Regions from separate parts of the Holdemania massiliensis genome, predicted to be linked through region 1. Evidence: a T-box and tRNA genes for the amino acid it is inferred to sense, from the RefSeq annotation. Region 1 holds a T-box; the other holds one or more tRNA genes.
The links. The T-box of region 1 lies ahead of lysS (lysine--tRNA ligase). A T-box ahead of a tRNA ligase gene usually reads a tRNA of that ligase, here a tRNA-Lys.
Positions count from the first base shown of each region.

Region 2: it encodes a tRNA-Lys, which carries the amino acid that the T-box ahead of lysS (lysine--tRNA ligase) is inferred to sense. The anticodon was not compared.

Region 1 covers NZ_JAKNTK010000001.1:748,808-759,009, forward strand. Annotated here, with positions in the region: gene dusB (tRNA dihydrouridine synthase DusB) at 1-794, shown strand, start outside; gene MCG46_RS03445 (S41 family peptidase) at 944-2,395, shown strand; gene MCG46_RS03450 (S41 family peptidase) at 2,396-3,877, shown strand; gene MCG46_RS03455 (GntR family transcriptional regulator) at 3,874-4,254, shown strand; gene MCG46_RS03460 (ATP-binding cassette domain-containing protein) at 4,248-5,132, shown strand; gene MCG46_RS03465 (hypothetical protein) at 5,129-6,538, shown strand; gene MCG46_RS03470 (S41 family peptidase) at 6,578-7,999, shown strand; T-box leader at 8,090-8,301, shown strand; gene lysS (lysine--tRNA ligase) at 8,343-9,833, shown strand; gene MCG46_RS03480 (hypothetical protein) at 10,101-10,202, shown strand, end outside.
Region 2 covers NZ_JAKNTK010000001.1:3,745,356-3,755,557, reverse strand. Annotated here, with positions in the region: gene MCG46_RS17395 (prolyl oligopeptidase family serine peptidase) at 1-1,455, shown strand, start outside; gene MCG46_RS17390 (hypothetical protein) at 1,452-1,931, shown strand; gene MCG46_RS17385 (MATE family efflux transporter) at 2,121-3,485, shown strand; tRNA gene MCG46_RS17380 (tRNA-Asn) at 3,633-3,708, shown strand; tRNA gene MCG46_RS17375 (tRNA-Glu) at 3,717-3,793, shown strand; gene MCG46_RS17370 (hypothetical protein) at 3,947-4,735, opposite strand; gene MCG46_RS17365 (TetR/AcrR family transcriptional regulator) at 4,991-5,548, shown strand; tRNA gene MCG46_RS17360 (tRNA-Lys) at 5,798-5,873, shown strand; gene MCG46_RS17355 (helix-turn-helix domain-containing protein) at 5,973-6,218, shown strand; gene MCG46_RS17350 (helix-turn-helix domain-containing protein) at 6,208-6,423, shown strand; gene MCG46_RS17345 (hypothetical protein) at 6,772-7,020, shown strand; gene MCG46_RS17340 (hypothetical protein) at 6,998-8,029, shown strand; gene MCG46_RS17335 (hypothetical protein) at 8,085-8,618, shown strand; gene MCG46_RS17330 (ParA family protein) at 8,854-9,705, shown strand; gene MCG46_RS17325 (ParB/RepB/Spo0J family partition protein) at 9,709-10,202, shown strand, end outside.

The sequences.
Region 1 (10,202 bases):
TGCAGCTGTTCGGTCATGAGGAAGCTTCGATGATTCAGGCCGCGCAGGTTCTGGATAAAACGGATTGTGATGTGATCGACATCAATATGGGATGTCCGGTGCCGAAGGTGGTCAATTCCGGTTCCGGCAGCGCCATGATGAAAGACCCGGAGGCGACCTATCAGCTGATGCGGAAAATCATCGCTGCTGTGCAAAAGCCGGTAACAGCGAAAATTCGTTTGGGCTGGGATCATTCCTCGATCAATGTGCTGGAAATGGCGCAGGGCTTGGAAGCGGCTGGGGTCAGCGCTCTGGCTGTCCATGGCCGGACCCGCAGTCAGCTTTACGAAGGTCAGGCAGACTGGAGCTGGATTAAACAGGTTAAAGAAAAAGTTTCGATACCGGTTATCGGCAACGGAGATATCCGTTCAGTCGAAGAGGCAATGGCCCGGATGGAGGAAACCCATGTCGATGCGATTATGATCGGCCGGGGCGTACTGGGCAATCCCTGGCTGATTCGCGATCTGGTTCATGCCTTTACGAAAACAGGGGAAATCACGCCGGTCAGCGATCATGAGAAATTTGAAATCGCTTTGGAACATGCGCGGCGCTTGTGTGTCTTAAAAGGTGAACGGGTCGGCATGAAGGAAATGCGCGGACATGCCTGCTGGTATATTCAGGGAATTCCCTATTCCAATCGGATGAAGGATCGGATCAACCAGATGACAGCGTATGCTGAATTGGAAACACTGCTTCGCCAGTATGAAGAAGCGTTAGTCAGCGGAAACTTTGACTGGCTGTTTCCTACACAATAAGAAGAACGACAAGGAAGACCATTTCCGGATTGAAGCGGAAGTGGTTTTTTTCTTCGTTCACAAATTGACAAAAGCAAGAATGTATTATACTGTATTATTAGAAATGATACAGATTGAAATTTTGATGATGATCGTAAAGGGGGAGAAGTATGGTAAAAAAGAGAATCGCGCTGCTGATCGTTCTGCTGCTTTTCTGCGGGTGCACATCCAATTCCAGCAGATCGGCAGAAAATTCTGCGGAGTCATGTACGATTGGGGAGGAGCTGCGGGTGCGGACGCTGGCCGAGGTCTGGTCCACGGCGAAATACGATTACGGTTATTGGGAACAATTATCTGAAATAGTGGATTGGGACGCTGCTTTTGAGCAATGTCTGCCGCTTGTGATGAACGCAAAAAATGATGATGAATATGTTGACTTAATGCGTGAGTTTACCGCTTTGCTGCATGATGGACATACGCATTACCGCCCGTTTCCGGGCTATGCCGCCAATAAGGGAAGTTTGCCGATCAAGCTGGAATATCTTAACGGAAGTCTTTATCTCGTTGGAAAAAACGCCAGTGTGGATCTGGAATTGGGCAGTGAACTGCTGCGCATCGATGAAGAACCGGCCTTAGATTATATCCTGGCTCATTATGGCAAATATGTTCCCGTTCTGACCGAACCCGCGCATACGCGCGAAACCGTGGAACAATTCAGGAATGATCAGATCGGAAAGAGCGTCACGCTTGAATTTCAAATGGAAGATCATTCTGTGAAGGCAATTCAGCTGGAATATGATAAACATAATCATGGGATCACGGATGAACTTTCAACGAAGACAGACTTTGATACACGATTGTATAACTCGAATACTTATACCGTCGCACCGATAAATGAGGATATTCTCTACATTGAAATCCGATCGTTTGCGAGCAGCGGCATGGACGATACCTTCACGAATATCATCCTGCCGCAGCTGGCCGAATACCGCGGCTGTATTCTTGATGTACGGCAAAACCCCGGCGGAAATTCTTATCATGGAGATGTAATCCTGCAGACCTTATCCAACGCGGGCGTACCGCCAACCACCGTCTTCAACTCAACATTTTATTCCATGATGGTTCCTTATGGTTCGGATAATTCAAATTATCAGGCGGATGATCGGACAAAATCTATGGCTCAGAAAATGATGAAGCATGCCTACTATGGAATTGACCAAGATTGTTCTGAATATGCCCTGAATCGAGCGGATTATTGGAATACGCTTGACGTGCCGATGACCTTATCTATGCCGGTCATTGTTTTGACCTCAGATCAAACTGGCTCCGCGGCGGATACGTTTGCGGCTAAAGCCAAGGTAATGGAGAATTTTACGGTGATGGGATTAACAACGCATGGCGCAACCGGGAATAATCATTCTGTGAAGCTTCCGGACGGCAGTTCTTATTCTTTGTCAGTGGATAATGTTTACAGTCCCGAAGGCTATTGTATCTGGAACCATGGGGCAATTCCGGATATTGAAGTCTGGCAGACGATCGAGGATTTAAAGAACCGGGAAGATACCGTGCTGAATACCGCAGTAGAAGTATTGCAGGAAACGCTGCGTAAAGCAGAGAGCTGAATGGAGATCAGGAAAGGACAGACGATGAAAAAGAAAATTCTATACTTAGCCTGTGTTCTGGTGCTGATGCTGACAGGCTGTTCGGCAAAGGAAACGCCGAATACCGAAAACCCGAAGAATCCATGCTCCCGGACAGTGGAGGAGCGGGTTGCGGTTTTATCTGAAATCTGGTCAACGGCGCAGTATTACTATGGCAACTGGATTGTAATGCCGGATGATTTTGACTGGGATGCAAAATACCATGAATTCTTACCCCGCATCATTCAGGCAGAAAATGATACGGATTATGTGAACTGCCTGCGGGAGTTTGTCGCGCTGCTTCAGGATGGACATACAGATTTCGTGCCGGCTTCCGATTTACAGCTGGATTCTGCTTTTCTGCCGTTTTCGCTGGTGGATCTGGATGGCCAGCTGATTCTGGACGGATCCTCAAGAAATTATGATGTTCCTTTAGGCAGTGAATTGATGGAAGTGGAGGGTCAGCCGGCATGGGATTATATTGAAGAACAGTTTGCGAAATATGTTCCGGTTTTGACAGAACCCGCCCGTCAGAGCGAAATGATAAAGCAGTTTTTGAAAGGTGAGAAGGGAACCGGGATTACGCTGAAATGGCTTACGCCTCAGGCTGAAACCTTGGAAGTTCAGTCCACCTATGAAGCCTCTGGAATGCAATACTTCAATCAGCTGAGTCCAACGCTGTCTGATAAAAAGCTGCTGCTCAGCGCCAGCCCATATATGGTTTATGAAATCAGTGAGGAACTTGTCTATGTGGAAATATCCACTTTTTTAGGACAAAGCTTTCAGCTCTATGAAAATCAGGTGATTCCAATTCTGGAAAACTATCAGGGCGTGATCCTGGATGTAAGAAACAATCACGGCGGCAATTTTACGAATGCGCTGACTATTCTGCAATCGTTTTCTGATCAACCAGTGCCTAATGGCTATTACTTTGACTCCGAATTCCATTCTTCGTTGGTTCCGTATGGATCGGAATCTGATCCTGTTTTTTACTCAGGAAGCGAGCTTAACCGTAAGGCAGCGCGCATGATGAAGCATCAATATTATGGTGCGGATGCCGATATTGAAACCTTGCTGGAACAACAGGAACCTGAACCCTATCCGATCCTGACTACTGCGTTTATGGATAAGCCTGTTGTCGTACTGACCTCTCAGTTTACAGCTTCGTCGGCGGAAAGCTTTGCGGCGACGGCGAAATTGATGGACAATTTTACCTTAATAGGGCTAAGAACCTATGGAATATCGGGGAATAACAATCGGGTCAACTTATCGGATGGAAGCTTCTATTCATTAACGGTCGATCTTTGTTTTACTCCGGATAAGCAACTGTTTTGGAATCAGGGCGTGCAGCCGGATATTGAAGTGAAAATGACGCTGGAGGATCTGCTTGAGGAAAAAGATACGGTTTTAATCGCCGCGATGGAAACCCTGCAGCGTCAGATTCAGGAGCGAACCGCAAGATGAGCCTGTTTACATTGGACCCGCGCAGCCGTCAGCCGATCTATGAACAGCTAAAGGAACAGATCGTGCGGTATATCAGCCTGAATGTTCTGCAGCCGGGGGATCGAATGCCTTCAGTGCGGATGTTGGCCCGCGATCTGGGAATCAATCCCAATACGGTTGTAAAAACCTATCAGGAACTGGAAGAAGAAGGAATTTTGGTCACTGAACCAAAACGGGGCTTCTTCGTCAGCGGAAGGGAAGTTCATAAGGTGCTGCAGCAGAAGCTGAAACTGCAGCTGCAGGAAGCGGTGCAAAGTTGTCAGGAAAGCGGAATTTCCGAAGTTGAAGTACAAAGATGGATTCATGAAATTTACAATGAGGGGGATCAATCATGTTAAGGGTGGAGAATTGCTGCAAAAGATATGATCAGCAAACGGTATTGGAGCATTGCAGCTTAGAGCTGTCTGCGGGAACGATTCTTGGGTTAATCGGGATAAACGGAGCGGGGAAGTCAACGCTGCTGCATTGCATCAGCGGTGCGGCTGTGATCGATGAAGGAACGATCACATGGCAGGATCAGACGATTCTTGATAATCCGCAGGTGAAACAGAAGCTTTTCTTAGTTCAGGATGAGCCGGTCTTTCCCTCAGCTGAAAACGGCCGGGAGCTGATCGCTTATCTGTCTTTGTTTTATCCAAACGCCGATTCAAGATTGTTCGACGAACTGTTAAAAGAATTAAAACTGGATTCAACCCAGCCGTTTTCCACATTGAGTAAGGGAATGAAGCGTCAGCTGTTAATGGCCGCAGGACTGGCGATGCATCCGCAGCTGATTTTGATCGACGAGGTGTTTGACGGACTGGATCCCGTTGCCCGGCGAATTCTGCAGGGACAGCTGGCGGCGCAGACGATTGATGAAGGCATGACCTCGATTTTAACTTCCCATCGTCTGCAGGATCTGGAGAATTTCTGTGATGAATATGCCCTGTTGGATCAGGGGAAGATTCTCCATCAGAATTCACTGCTTCAAATCCAGCAGGAAATGATCAAAGTCCAACTTGCTTTTGACCATCCGATTGATCCTGGTTTGTTTCAGGATTTTGAGGTGCTGAAACTGGAAATCCATTCACGGATGGCGCAGGTGATTCTGCGGGGAAAGCGGGAAGAAACGGAAAAGCGGCTGCAGAAATTCCATCCGGTACTGCTTGAACTGTTTGACTGTTCTTTGGAAGAAATTTTTCTGGCTCAGCTGCAAAAGCAGGAGGAACTGGCATGATCAACAAAAAATATTTAATGTACTTATTGAAACGTGATTTTCGCTTAGCCCTGTGTCTGTTGCTTTTTGACGGCATGATGATGCCGTTATTGGCGATCAATTTTCCCAGCCTGCTTAATCCCGATGCCAGTGGCTTCTTTAATTTGATCTTTACTTATTTGTTGATGATCATCGTCATTCTGGTGCAGCGTCAGCTGGGGTTTGTAACGAATCGAGCGGAAAAAGTCAGCTTAGGTCAATTGCCGATGACAAAAAGAAGCTTAATCTTTACTCGTTTGTGCGCGGGCGTGCTGATCTATCTTGTGCCTTTTCTGATCGCCTGGGTGGGTATGGGAATTTCATTTGTATTCAGTCAGGATGCGACGGGAATCAGTATTCTTCAATCCCTGATTCTATTGATTGGTGCCATGATCGTTGATTTAAGTTTCTGCAGTTTTGTTTTTTACCGCAGCCGCAATCATTTCCAGGCGCTGTTTACAATCTTAGTCTGGACGCTGGCCCCGGTATTCATTGTTTCAGCCTTGGTAGCCGTAATGAGAGCGACAGCGATTTATTGGCAGCAGTGTAATTTGTTTTTTAATATGCTGCATGACTTCGGAACGCTGACTGGCTTCTTTACCCAGGCGGCCAAGATCTTGATTCTGGACGGAAAGATTCCGGCTTTTCCAGTATGCCTGAGTTTGGACGGTTTGGCTGTCATTTTTAGTCTTTGGATTTTATTGAGGATTACAGAAAATAATAGTCAGAATGAGCATCGAACATTGACGCAGACCTCTTTGTTCAAACTCATGCCGGCACTGACGGCGGCCCCCTTATTGATCGTCAGTGCGATGACCGTGGCTAAGCTGCGTAATGCGCTCATTTTTATATCACTAAGCATTGTCTTGTATTTGTTGATCCAATTTATTTCAACGGCAAAAATCCAGTTTAACCGAAGAATGATCGGTATTTTGCTTCTGGAATTTCTGCTGATCCAGGGAGTGACCTGGTCATGGCGGTATACTGGCGGCTGGGGTATGACGCATGCGATTGAAGAAGGTTCGATTTTCTTTATTAATCGTTACTTTGGAATCGGAGAAAGAGAACCTTATTATCTGGAATTCTCTGTTAAGAAAACAGCGACGATGAGTGCAGAAAGCAAGAGCATCCTCGTCGAGGTTCAGCAGGAGGCAGAACAGCGATATCGCAGGCAGGGGCTAAAAGGAAGTACTGGATTTATCCAGATCGTTTATCGGCTGCAGGAGGATCAGGTTGGACTGATCATTCCTTATTATTCAGATCTGATTGAACCGCTGCTGGAAGAATTAAATGCACAGGGAACAGAGGTCAATACAATGATTAGAACAGAAAATCCATATCAGAATCATTCTTTCGAAATTGATAGTCTTAATGTTCAGATTTTCTAAAGGAATCATCAAGCTTTACTGCTTCTTATGGGGGTACTTATGAAAAAGAAAATATGGATCGTTTTATTTCTCTGCTTATTATCAGGCTGTGCGGTGAAGACTGAGGATTGTCAAATTCCCCTGGAAACGCGTATTCAAAGTGTTTCAGAAATGTGGCATTATGCAAAAAGTTATTATGGCAACTGGCAGCTGATTTCTCAAGCTGATTGGGATGACGCTTATTATGAAACCTTGGAAAAGGTGCGTACCAGCAAGACGGATTCAGAATACCGGTCTGTGATGCGGCAGTTCGGTACCCTGCTTCAGGATGGTCATTTTAATTTAACCTGGGAAAATGAACCGGAAGAAAAAGGAATACCGCTGCAGTTTACCGTTATCGAAGGAAATTTAATTGTGAGTGCCGCAGATTCTTTTTATACCAAGATTCCGGTTTCAAGTACTGTGAATCAAATTAACGGTCAGGATTGGTTAACCTATGCCGAAGAAACAATCGGAAAAGAAACCGGTATCCAAACGCCGGAAACACGTCAGCTAATCCTGGCTCAGCTGCTCTCCTATACAAAAGAAGAAGCGAAAGAGATCACTTTGGATTTGGTCACGCCTCAAGGAGAAACCCTGCATGAAACTCTGTCCTATCTCGATAAGGATGATCTGATTTTGTGGACAAACGCTGCTCAACTATCGCTGGATAAGTCAAAGAACAAATTTCTGACCTATCACACTTCCCCAACGATGATTGCGGCGATTTATCAAGACCGTATCGGATATATTTGTATTCAGTCTCTGAAAACAATCGACATCGCAGAAGAATTTGGAGAAGTCATGACCAAGGTAATCAAGGATTTGGATTTTTATGTTCTGGATATCCGAATGAATGCCGGCGGAAGCGGGACGGTGGCGAAAACGATTTTAAATTATTTTTATCCTGATGAAATTCCGGATCTAATCATGTATCATCAGGAAACGGACAGTTATGATGTGGGCGTGTTCTCTTCGCTTCAGGCAATGAATCTTTCATCGGAAGAAATTGGGGAGTCCTCTGAGTTGGATTATGATCGGCGCCGAGGTGAATTGATGGCTGAAAATCAATATTACACGGCTTCAGAAACATCTGTCGATATCAATACCGTTTCTCCTTTACCCAATGTGGCAATTCTGATTGGAAATCGCACAGGATCTGCTGCCGAAGATATGGCAGCTTATGCCCAGGCGATTGGCATTTCTTTAATTGGTGGGCATACTGCAGGGGCTACCGGTCAGGTCGCAATTCTCAGCCTGGCTGACGGGGCGAAAATGATGTTTTCCACAGTGCGTGTAGTTTCGCCTTGCGGACAAGATTTTCTTAATCAAGGGATTCAACCGGATTTCGAAGTGAAACAAACGCTGGAAGATTATAGGGAAGGAATCGATACGATGCTGGCCTATGCTTTAAACTTTGCGGAAAAACAAATAGAACCGTGATGAAGGCATGCCAGAAAAGCTGATCGTTAAGCACTGAAATACAGCTTCCCCGTTGACAAACGGCTTGGAAATGCTATAATCTAAACGATTATTTGCGCGATGAACAGAGGAGTAATCCGAGACGAAGCAGACAGAGAGTTCCTGGCTGGTGAAAAGGAATGTGCCAAGTGCGGATGAATAAAGACTGGGAGCGGCAACGCAGACCTGCGTTATGGGCAGACTGATGAATCAGTTACTAAGATGATTAAAGTGATTTAATCATGAATTAGGGTGGTACCACGATGATAACTCTCGTCCCTATCGGGTTTGAGAGTTTTTTTATGGAACAAAGGAGGAAAAGAAAATGGAACAGAAGTTATCCGAACAAGAACTGGTTCGCCGTCAGAAGATGGAAGAACTTCGGGCAAAAGGCATTGATCCGTTTGGACATGCGTTTGCGCGGACACATCGTTCCGCACAGCTGCGGAGTGAATATGGAGAATTAAGCCAGGAGGATCTGGAAGAGAAAAAAATCCCATGTGCGATTGCTGGCCGCATCATGACCAAGCGCCGGATGGGCAAGCTGGGATTTATGCATTTGCAGGATCGCGATGGCCAGATTCAGGTTGTCGTCAATAAGGGGATTGTCGGTGAGGAAGTCTATGAGCTGTTTAAAGCAGCGGATCTGGGCGATATCGTCGGGATTGAAGGCTATGTCTGCAAGACGAATACCGGTGAATTATCCGTTAAAGCTGAGAAATTTGAGCATCTGACCAAGGCACTGCGCCCGCTGCCGGAGAAGTTCCACGGTTTACAGGATGTTGAAGAACGCTTCAGAAGACGGTATGTCGATTTAATTATGAATGAAGACAGCCGCAAGATCGCGATGCTGCGGCCAAGAATCATCCGCGCTGTCCAGCATTATCTGGATGGTCAGGGATTGATGGAAGTCGAAACGCCGGTGCTGCAGCCGATTTTAGGCGGCGCCGCGGCCCGTCCGTTTGTCACTCATCACAACACGCTGGATATGGATTTCTATCTGCGCATTGCAACAGAGCTGCCGTTAAAGCGTTTGATTGTCGGCGGGCTGGAAGGCGTCTATGAAATTGGCCGTCTGTTCCGCAACGAAGGCATGGATCCGAAACACAATCCGGAATTTACGACGGTGGAAGCGTATGTTGCCTACAGTGATATTGAAGGCATGATGGCGCTGAATGAAGGTCTGTTTGAAAGTGTTGCCATGGAAGTCTTCGGCAAGACCGATTTCACATTGGGCGATAAGCCGATTTCCTTAAAGGCTCCGTACAAGCGCTGGCATATGGTGGATGCGGTCAAAGAAGTCACCGGTGTGGATTTCTGGAAGGAAATGAGTGTTGATGAAGCGCTGGCACTGGCGAAAGAACATGGTGTTGAAGTTCAGCCGCATGAACGTACTGTCGGTCATATCATCAACCTGTTTTTTGAACAGTTCTGTGAGGAAAAGATTACCCAGCCGACCTTCGTTTATGGTCATCCGGTTGAAATCTCACCGCTGGCTCGCAAGAATGCGAAAGATCCGCGTTTTACCGATCGCTTTGAGCTGTTGATCTACGGCACGGAATATTCCAATGCGTTCAGCGAACTGAATGATCCGATTGATCAGCGTCAGCGTTTTGAAGAACAGCTGAAACTGAAAGAAATGGGCGATGCGGAAGCCAGCGAAATGGATGTTGATTACGTAGAGGCGCTGGAATATGGTCTTCCGCCAACCGGCGGCATTGGAATCGGCATTGACCGCTTCGTCATGCTTTTGACAGGTCAGGAGTCGATTCGCGAAGTCTTGTTGTTCCCGCACATGAAAAACCGCAACGATTAATACTAATTTAGAAAAGAGAAAGAAAAGTACCGAGCAGGATGATTATAAAATCACCAGGAGGTACTTTTTATTTGTTTGTTCTAATACAATTCTTAAAGAACCGTTTGCCCATATTGGACTAATCCTATTAAATGGATAAGTAAGACGAACAATCACAAAAAAATCAGAAAGAACTTGAATCTGATCGCAATCTATTAGAAACTAACATCAGGAAGATGGAATGAATTCTAATCAGGAAATTCAATCCCGTGGATAGGAGCAGAAAAGATGAATTTGGAATGGACGGAAACCGGTAAAATTACAAAATGTGTTTTTCACCAGGGAGAAGCAGTACACTTCCGTTTGGATGAATATGGCGGGCCTGCCTGG
Region 2 (10,202 bases), 3.0 Mb from region 1:
AAAGGCCTGAATGTCAATCATGTCCGCTGCTATGACTGTGACAAGGATGAAATCCAGACGTGTTTTGATTATCATGAAAACGCCGTGCTGGTGCGTTTGGCCAGCTCTGCGGATGGGGAAACCGTGATTGCGGAAGTGATGGAAAACTATGCCGATACGGTCATCTTTGTGCAGCAGGATGACGGCGAATTTGTTTCGGTCAGCCAGGATTTAAAAGGAGCGTTTACCTATGTCGATACTCTGGGGGACGAGCTGATTTTCTTAACTCAGTCCGAAGCTCCGATGGGACGTTTGATCGCCGTGAAGCAAGGGCAGACGCTGGCGGAAGGTCGGACATTTGTCGCGGAATGCTCAATGAAGCTGGAAGATGCCGTTCGCCATGGCGAACAGCTGGTGCTGTTTTACCTCAACGATGCCGCTTCCTTAGTCCGCATTGTCGATAAGACGGGAGCCTTCTGTTGCGATCTGCCGCTGCCAAGTCCATGGGGCGCCTGCACGCTGGCGATGCAGAATGCCCGTGCTATCCGGAAAACGGAATCCCTGATTCTGGAATTTGAATCATTTGTCCATTCGCCGATGCTGCTGAAGCTGACCGGCGATCAGCTGGAAGTGCTGTATCAGCCGAATCCGCAGAGCACCGATGCGATTGAAGTCCAACAGATTTTCACCGAAGCTGCCGACGGTGAGCGCATTCCAGCGTTTGTCGTCATGCCGAAGGGGCTGCAAAAAACCGGCGAAACGCCGACCTTGATGTATGGGTACGGCGGTTATAACAACGCGATTCTGCCTTCCTATAATAATCCGTTTGTCGATCTGGACATTGTGGACTGGGTCAGCCAGGACCGGATTTATGTGAGCATCAACCTGCGCGGGGGCAGTGAATACGGCACGCGCTGGCATGAAGGCGGAAGTCTGGCGAACAAGAAAAACTGTTTTACGGATTTCATTGTCACAGCTGAGCGGATCCAGCAGGAAGGCTGGACTTGCCCGGCCAAAACCGCGATCTGCGGCGGCTCAAACGGCGGCTTACTGATGTGCGCATTAGTGACGATGCGTCCGGATCTGTGGGGCTGCGTCATCGCCTCGGTGCCGCATACCGATATGATCCGTTTCCGCAACGATGACCGCGGTCCGATGTATATCACGGAATACGGCGATCCAATGGATCCGAACCTGTTCCCACTCATGCTTTCGTATTCGCCTTATCACAACATCCAGCCGATTGCTTATCCGGCAATCTACATTCAGACCGGCGAGTGCGATAATAACGTTCCGCCGTATCATGGCAAGAAAATGGCGGCGAAGCTGCAGGAGAACAACCAGAGCGAACATCCGGTACTGCTGCGGGTTCTGGCGCTGGGCAGTCATGACCGCGGCAAGGGCGAAGCCCATCTGAAAACCATTGCGGAAATGCAGAGCTACATCGACTGGGCCTTGGGTGAGGTTTCACAATGATCACGGTCTATCTCGTCGGCCCCTTGTTTACCGAGGCTGATCAGCGCCAGCGGCGTTTGGAAGGAGAACGGCTGCGCCGTGAACTGACCGCCCGCGGCCTTGCATATCAGCTGATCAGTCCGATTGATCTGCCGCTTAATGAAGGCGGCGCTTCTACCCCAGAAGCTATTTTCCAGGCGGATTATCATTATCAGTGCGAAGCAACGCATGTGTTTTTCGATCTGGCTAATGAAGATACCGGCAGTCATATGGCACTGGGGATTCTGTTGGAGAAAAAACTGAGCGGCAAACCGATCCATTTATACCCGGTTTATTCCGACAGCCGGATCGGCCGGAATCAGGCGGCAGGCTTAGACTGTCCGATCGGCTACAACGCGTTTGTGATCGGCGGTTTAAAAGCGAATGCCATTCCCGTTTATTACAGCTTTGACTCAGCCTGCGATCAGTTCCTCAAGGATCTGGAAACGGAACGCTGATCTTTGACGACCATAAAACATGAAAGTCTTCAGATAAAATAAACGTATCGAACCCTGTAAAAAGCGCAGCTTTCACAGATTCAGCCGAATCCGCTGCGTTTTTTCTATGGGTCTGCAGAAGGAAGGATGAACTTCTTGAGAAAGTGTGATAAACTGATACCATTGATTTAAAAGAGGGAGGATCGGGGAATGAGAAAAAAATTATCAAAATTTATCGGTACTCGGCAGTTTTACAAGCTGGCGCTGGCTGTCGCTGTACCGTTGATGATGCAGCAGCTGATTACCAGCTCAGTCAATCTTGTCGATAATCTGATGGTAGGACAGCTGGGCGACGCCGCGTTGGGAGGCGTTGCGGCAGTCAATCGTTTCTATATTATAGCGACCTATGGAACTAACGGAGTTTTAGCGGCGGCGGCCATTTTTATCGCTCAGTTTTTTGGCGCTCAGGATCAGGAACGAATGAAACAATCATTTCGGTTTTCCATCCTGAGTGCTTATGCGATCATGATCCCGTTCTTTCTGCTGGGCTTTCTTGTGCCGGAGGGAATCGTCCGCTTCTTTACCAGTGATCCGGCGATCATTCAGCTGGGCGGGGCTTATATGCGGATCGCGGCGTTTACGTTTTTGCCTATGGCGTTGTCGCTTGGCATCTCCAGTGCAATGCGGGCGGTGGGGGAAACTAAGATTCCGCTGGTCATCAGTGCCGGCGCAGTCTTAATCAATACCTTTTTAAACTATTGCCTGATCTTTGGTAATTTCGGATTTCCACGGTTAGGCGTTGAGGGCGCGGCGATTGCCACGCTGATCGCGCGTCTGTTGGAAGCGGCTGTACTGTTGCTGGTTTTAGCAAAGCTGCCGTTTGCTTTCAAATCGAAGTTGTCGCAGATGTTTCATGTTTCCGGTCAGCTGGTTCGCAGTATTTTGATCAAAGCGGCTCCGCTGGCGTTGAATGAAGTCATGTGGTCTTTGGGAATGGCGACCTTGTTTAAGTTCTATGCTACCCGCGGACCAGAGGTCATGTCGGGATATTCGATTGCCAACACGATCGGCGATATTTTCTTCGTCCTCTTTGGCGGCATGGCGGCCGCAACGACAGTGATGGTGTCGCAGCCGCTGGGGGCGGATAAACTTGATGAAGCTCGCGATCATGGGTATCAGCTGCTGGGCTTCAGCGTGATCTTGTCGCTGTTGTTTGCCGTGCTGATGTTTGGTTCCTCCTTTGTGGTTCCGCACTTCTATCAAGTTTCACCAACCGCGAAGCAGGTCGCGGTCAACGTCCTGCGGATCATGTCAGTCATGTTCTGGATCTACATGGGCAACACACAGTGCTATTTCATTCTGCGGGCAGGCGGTGATACTCGATCCACCTTATTCATGGATTCGGGATATATGTGGACGGTCAACATTCCGCTGGTCTGCTGCTTCACCTATTTCACGGGCGTCAATATTCTGGTGCTTTATGTGATCGGTCAGATGACGGATATCCTCAAATTGGTGATCGCCTATTCTCTAGTGCGGAAAGAGAAATGGGTCGTCAACCTGACGCAATTCTGAAACAGAGGAAAGCTTGCCTTCACGGGCAGGCTTTTCTATTTTAAGGGAGTAAACAAAACTGTTAAAAACTGGGAATGAAAAAAAGCGAAAATTTGAAAAAAAGTGCTTGCATGCTCTTAGCGCTTATGATATTATAATTAAGCAAACGCCTAAATAGCTCAGTCGGTAGAGCAAACGGCTGTTAACCGTTAGGTCACAGGTTCGAGCCCTGTTTTAGGCGCCATTTTTTTTGGCTCGTTGGTGAAGTGGCTTAACACAGCGCCCTTTCACGGCGTCATTCACGAGTTCGAATCTCGTACGAGTCACCATTAAAAATGAAAAGTCCGCAAGGGCTTTTTTGTTTTGTGGCTTTTGCAATTCACTGAAATGAATGAACTTTATACTTTGCCTGTTCTTGCGCAGGCTTTTTTTATTCAACAAAAAAGGCGGCCAGACGTTTTGCCTGGGAGCCGCATTTCACTTTATTCTATTTTGATTGAGGGCTGCTGAAAGGTCAAAGACTCAAAAATGATTTTTCCGTCGCGAATGCGCTGTGTCAGTACGCCGCATTGCTTCATCACTTTGTTCTGAAAGCCAATGCAGCTTAGCTCGGCAACCGCTTCCTTGACGGTTATTTTTGAATCCGATGAGGTCAAAGCGTCAATTTCAGCCGCAGACTTACTCGTCAGACTCTGACAATATCGTTGAATGTCACTTTCACCCTGGAGCGGATGGGCGCAGCAGTTCGTCAGAATCACGGCGTCTTTGGCATAGTCATCGATCAGCCCTTCGATATCTTTATTCTTCAGTTTTTCCAGATGCTTTTCCGTGATGTTCATCACTTCAGAATTGTGAGGAAAAGGATGAGCTTTCACGCCAAGGGAAGGCATACTGATGGGTGTTTTGGCGTAACCGGTAACGTAGATAGCTTTTCCGTTTTCGACCATATAGGTAAAGGAAGCAAAGGAAGAGAAAGGCGGAAGCGAAGCAATTAAAGTGATGTAATGATCGGTACTCTGACGGTAAAGGAAATTCAGCTTCTCAACCGCGTGTTCGATATCCATGCCCAGCTTCATCGCAAAAGACAAAGAGCTGCGCATGACGCTGGTTAACGTATCATGTCCCATTGTACGCACGCGGCCATCCAAACGGGTAATGGCAATTAAATCTTCTGAGTAATCGGATAAGGCATCGTCCAGATTGGAATCCTTCTTCATGTTCATCATGGATTCGATATGATGAGTCATCAATTCTTCGGCAGTTCTTGACATTTCAGTACCTCCTGTCGGGAGTATAATTCCATTCGCAAAAGTCATCAGTTTTTCAAAAACACAGAAAATGGACTACATCAAACTGTTTTCCTCATTTCCAAGCAGAAAGCAGAATTTATTCTGTGAAGGCTTGTGTGAATTAATACTCTCGTGTATATTTAAGTTACCGCATGTTCGGTGTCGGTTCAATGACCAAATTTCTAAAAGAATGTAGTAATACTCATTTTGTTAACAGTGTGTAAAAAGGGGGAGAGCATGCAGAATCAGAAAGATCGCCGTTGTCTTCGATCAGAAAAGGCAATTAAAGCTGCTTTTCATGAGTGTCTGCTGAGCGTCGGTTTTGAGGCGATGACGGTGAAGGAGCTTGCTGAAAAAGCGGATATCAGCCGAAAAACGTTTTATCTGCATTATGATGATAAATATGATCTGTTGAAAGAAATTACGGAGGAAATGATCGGTGAGCTTGAAGTTCTTTGCGAAAAAAAGAAAGATCTGGGATTGGCAGAAGGAACGGTTCTTTGGTTTCGGTATTTTGATGAACGCAAAGCTTTTTTTACAGCCTTATTTACAGCGGATAACACAACCGCTTTTCGCAGTCGGTTAATGAATTTCATGATGGAACAGATAGATATCAAATTAATCGGTGTTTCTCAGGAAAAAAACACAAAGGTATTGCGTAAGTTTATGGCCATGGCGGTTTTAGGGGTGCTTGAGTCTTGTGTGCTTGGTCAATTAGACGGAAATGTCGATGAAACGGCAATGCAGGTGGGGGAGTTATTGGATGATATGATAAAACGTGCCTGCAGGAAATGAGCTGGGAAAAAGAAAACTAAAATTCAACAGGACAGTTCTGATTTTCTTGAAATTCCATTTGCAAGTTGCGGCCTGGAATTCGGTGTTAAATATTTTAAAAAAAGCTTGCATTTCTCAGAACGCTGGAATATAATATCAAAGCACGGCAAGAGAAAGCCCCTGAAAATTGTGTGGTTTTCAACAAAACATTGCATTCCGCCGCAAGGTGTGATAAGATGATTTTGCTAAAATCTTGCTGTTGATATATATGTCTTCTTAGCTCAGTTGGTAGAGCAACTGACTCTTAATCAGTGGGTCTAGGGTTCGAGTCCCTAAGAGGACACCATTTATAAGCAATGAGGTCGATTACATTTAAGTAGTCGGCCTTTTTTGCATTTTTGCAAACTATACAAAATCAGTTTGTTTGGAGTTAGGAGGTGAGTTTATGGATGAAAGACTGATAATACTCGGTAAAAACATACAAGAGGCACGTGAATCAAAAAAAATGTCACGATACGCATTAGGACAAGCCTTGGGCTATAAATCAACATGTTCAGTAAGAGTTAGAAAGATTGAGAATGCTGAATATTATGTAACAGTAAACACTTTGTTGATGATAGCTGACGTTCTGCAGTGTGATGTAAAAAAATTACTAAAGGGATGTGAGGGGAATCAAACTTATGGTAAATAAGATGCCAAAGATTCAACAATCACTCATTACTCGAATAAATCAAGAGAAAGGCAAGAAAAGTTATTCAAATTATAAATTAGCAGCCGTTTCTGGTGTTGCAGAAAGTACAGTGGGAAGAGTTTTAAAAGGTGAGGTATTGCCGACTATATCTACCTTAATTAAGCTGGCTGACGCCCTGCAAATTGATCTAAAAGATTTATTATAGTTTGAAAAAAGAAAAAGTGGGAGGCTCCCCACTCTTCAAGTTACTTAGAAATTCATTTTTAAAAGCTTGAGCGAAATTTTTAAATAGCGCCAACTGTTTAAAAATTTTATAGCTCATTTCACAGGGAGGAGTGTACCCTCGGAGATCGGAGATCAGAGATCAACCCTCATCACCCTCATCGCCCGCCAGCGCGCACTGCCTAGCCTTTGTACTATAGATTTTAACAAATATTTGATTTTAGATCAACTAGAAATATCTATAAAACTCAATTGAATATGAAGGAAGAAGCCAAAACAAATACGGGAACCGTAATTGTGTATTTATATATATGGTAAAGGAGGGCTTGAAATGCCTAATAAAGAAGAACTTAAGCGACTGTACGAACAGGGATGTAAGGACCGGTACCAATGGATTAAACTGGCTGAATCTGCAATTTCTAAAGGCGACTCAAAATTAGCTGATCAATGTTTGGCTGCAATTAATCAGTCCTTTTTAGATCGTGATGCCATTTTTGCAGAAGCGGATAAACTTGATGCCTTTGGATACGTGATTGGTTGGGATGAAGAGGGAAAAGGTGAGTATGAGAACGTTTTGTGATGAAACTGGAAGATTTCCGTGTTTTTTTAAGCAGCAACCTGTTTATGATTTAGATCAGATCCAGCTGCGGATTGCCCAATATGATGTGCTAGCAACCAATAGTCCCCTAAGCCTAGATGGACTATTTGCGGAACTCAGAATAGTTGAAAGTAAGAAAGAACGTCATTATAAACCTGACTCTGGACGAAAAACACGGTACGGATCACATATTATTGGTCTGTTACCACATGGTAACTGGTCAAAATCCAAGAAGCAAAAAATCATCAAAACTTTTGCTGAAGCGGTGATCGGTGAGGAGAAATTATTATATTTTGCCTGGGAAGAGGTAATTGGCATAGCAAGATATTTGCATGTGTACTTTACCGATCGGGAATGGCTGCCGTATAGAGCTTTACATTATAAGCGAGACGTATGGCAAAATGCTAACGGTCAATTATGCACTAAGCAGACGCCAGGAGCTAGATTAATTCGTAAGAAAGGCGAAGTAAAGGATTACATTTCAGCCGGTTTCTCGATAACTAAATCAAGAATCTTCTGTTATAAAGATCTGGAAGATTTCAAAAAACGTTTTGAAGACTTTTGGATTCTTGCCTTACAAAAGATGAAAACCATTGCCCAGGGTACTTTTCTTATGGCGCGGAAAAAGTTACATTTTGAAATGGCAAGATATTTGAAGAGAGTGTATATCCACCAGAATCATCTGATGACCTATATTGAAAATATATTAAATCTTCTTTATGAGCCTTTGTATCCTGATAATTATGAAGTTTATCGGAATGGTGGAAGTCCAGGGGAATCTCTAAAATCAAAAAATCACGTCGCTTTAGAGGAGATATACAATCACTATCGTTCCCGTTTTAAACATAATAAATTTCATTATAAAGATGAGGTGTTTTTCCTTAATGGAAGAGCCGATTTAGCAGATGCAAACATCGAATATCTAAAGCAGATATTTCAAAACGAAATTCTAGAAAAATTCCCTGAAAAATTTTCTACGGGTTTAGTCTAGGAAAAATAAAATATGAAGTGTCTGATAATTTAAAGTGAAAGGGAGAAGAAAGACTATGCAAGAATTAGAGAATTTGCATGAGAATATCGATCGGTTATTGGTATCACAGGAAAAATATTTAAAAGAATTGGGGTATACAGGCCAAGAAACAATGTTTGTTGATTATAGTCATTTTGAATTTGGACAAAAAGTAGATTATCTTTCAAAGCTAATTGATATTTATGCCCAAGAGTTGCAAATCAAGCAGAGACTGCTAACCATTAAACACGCATTTTTTAGAATTGGCGCGGATTATTATTCAACAAAATTTAATGTAAGTCAGCGAGAGGTTTATGCTTATTTTGAAAACTATGATAATTTGAATGAGCGTTTAAGCTGGTGTAGGTTAAAATTTTTGCCAAAAGATGCATTTATAATCACTTTAACCTTGGATGATATACAGCATCAAGAGAATTTTGGGAAATGCCATTTAAAAGATCTGTTGAAGCTCATGGTTAAGGACAGAATAAAAAAACAGGATTACATACTAGGCTATGCTGCAGTGGTAAAAGCTAATGAACTGTATGATGAAGAAGAACTGAGGCTTTAGATTATGGTTGAACTGTTAATAACTTGGAGATTCGTCAATCAGAATTGTATTCAACTGTGCTTCTGCAAAACTGAAGAAGAATTCTATTCCTTAACGACACAAAGATATCGTGTGGATCGGAGTCAACTCGTTATTATCAAATCTGAATTTTATCTTATTGAATGAATTGCTATAACATTTAAATTTGAACAAGAAAAAATGGGGCATTTTGCCCCGCAGAAAAGGAGAAAAATTTATGGAAGTCATTACAATTGTGAATTTTAAGGGGGGCACAGGGAAATCTGAAACGACAAGAAACTTAGCAAAGGGAAATGCTGAAAAAGGAAAGCGGGTACTTGTCATAGGAAACGATCCACAGGGGGATATAACAAAGGCCTTATCTCCTACTACATCTTCGATTTCTAAGATTGATTTAAGTGCGGTTGTTTCAGAAAACGAATTAATTCACGCAATCCTAAATCACATTAATTATGAAGTAGAATTAAGCGATCTCTATTTGCAACCGAAAAAAATCAAAGAAGCGATAATTCATACCGATATTGAAAACTTGGATATTATACCAAGTACATTGAATCTGAGCAATTCTGAGATCAAGATCAGAAGCGATGCGACAATGCCTCAGCACAATCGAATCAGCATGATGCTTCGGGAAGTTAAAAATGATTACGATCTAGTTTTGATTGATTGCGCGCCAGCACTGAATTTGTTGACCATCAATGCCATTTGTGCAACAACCAGTAAGATATTAATTCCTCTGAAAATTGATGAAGGAGGATTATCAGGATGGGCTTTAACCGTGCAGCTTATTCATAAGATATGCGAGGGTTACGGCTTAGATATAGATTATGTAGTTTTGTTCACAATGGTTCAAAAAACATCTCATGGCTGGCTAAAAGAATGCGATCAGATCATTAAAAGTTTTAGTCGAATTTTAGGGAAAAAGGTTTTTAAAACAGTGATTCGCAATCAAGCTAAAGGAGTTCTGTCAGCTGGTTTTAAAAAAGACTTTACGATTGATGGAAAATCCGGGGTTAGTGAGGATTATCGAAATCTGGTAGAAGAACTGGATAATTATATTGGAGGTTAATGTATGGGTCAGTTATTGACAGATGTATTAGTAGACATGTTGAATCCAGTAACACAAGAACAGGTCAACCTGGGGAAACTGATCTTTGTGGACATTGATCGGATAAAAAGAAATCCACTGAATACTGCACCGATTACAGCGATTGAGGAATTGAAGGAGAATATTTTAGAAGGTGGACTAAAGCAACCTCTGGTTGTGTATAAGAAAAACAACAGTTATATGATTCATACTGGCGAAAGGCGTTGGACTGCCCTAAAGCAACTTTTTGAAGAAGGGAAAGAAGTTAGTTTTATGGGTAAAGTGCTGTTAGATAAAGTGCCTGTATTCGTGGAGCAGACAGCAGAAGATGAACTTATGGAAGAGATTGATCTTATGCGTTCCAATTCACACCGATCCTGGTCAAAGGAACAGAGAGAAGCCATGATGACTCAAGCTCATGAGTGCTATCAAAAGTTATGTGACAGGGGATGCAAACCTAAAGGGAGAGAGCGAGAATG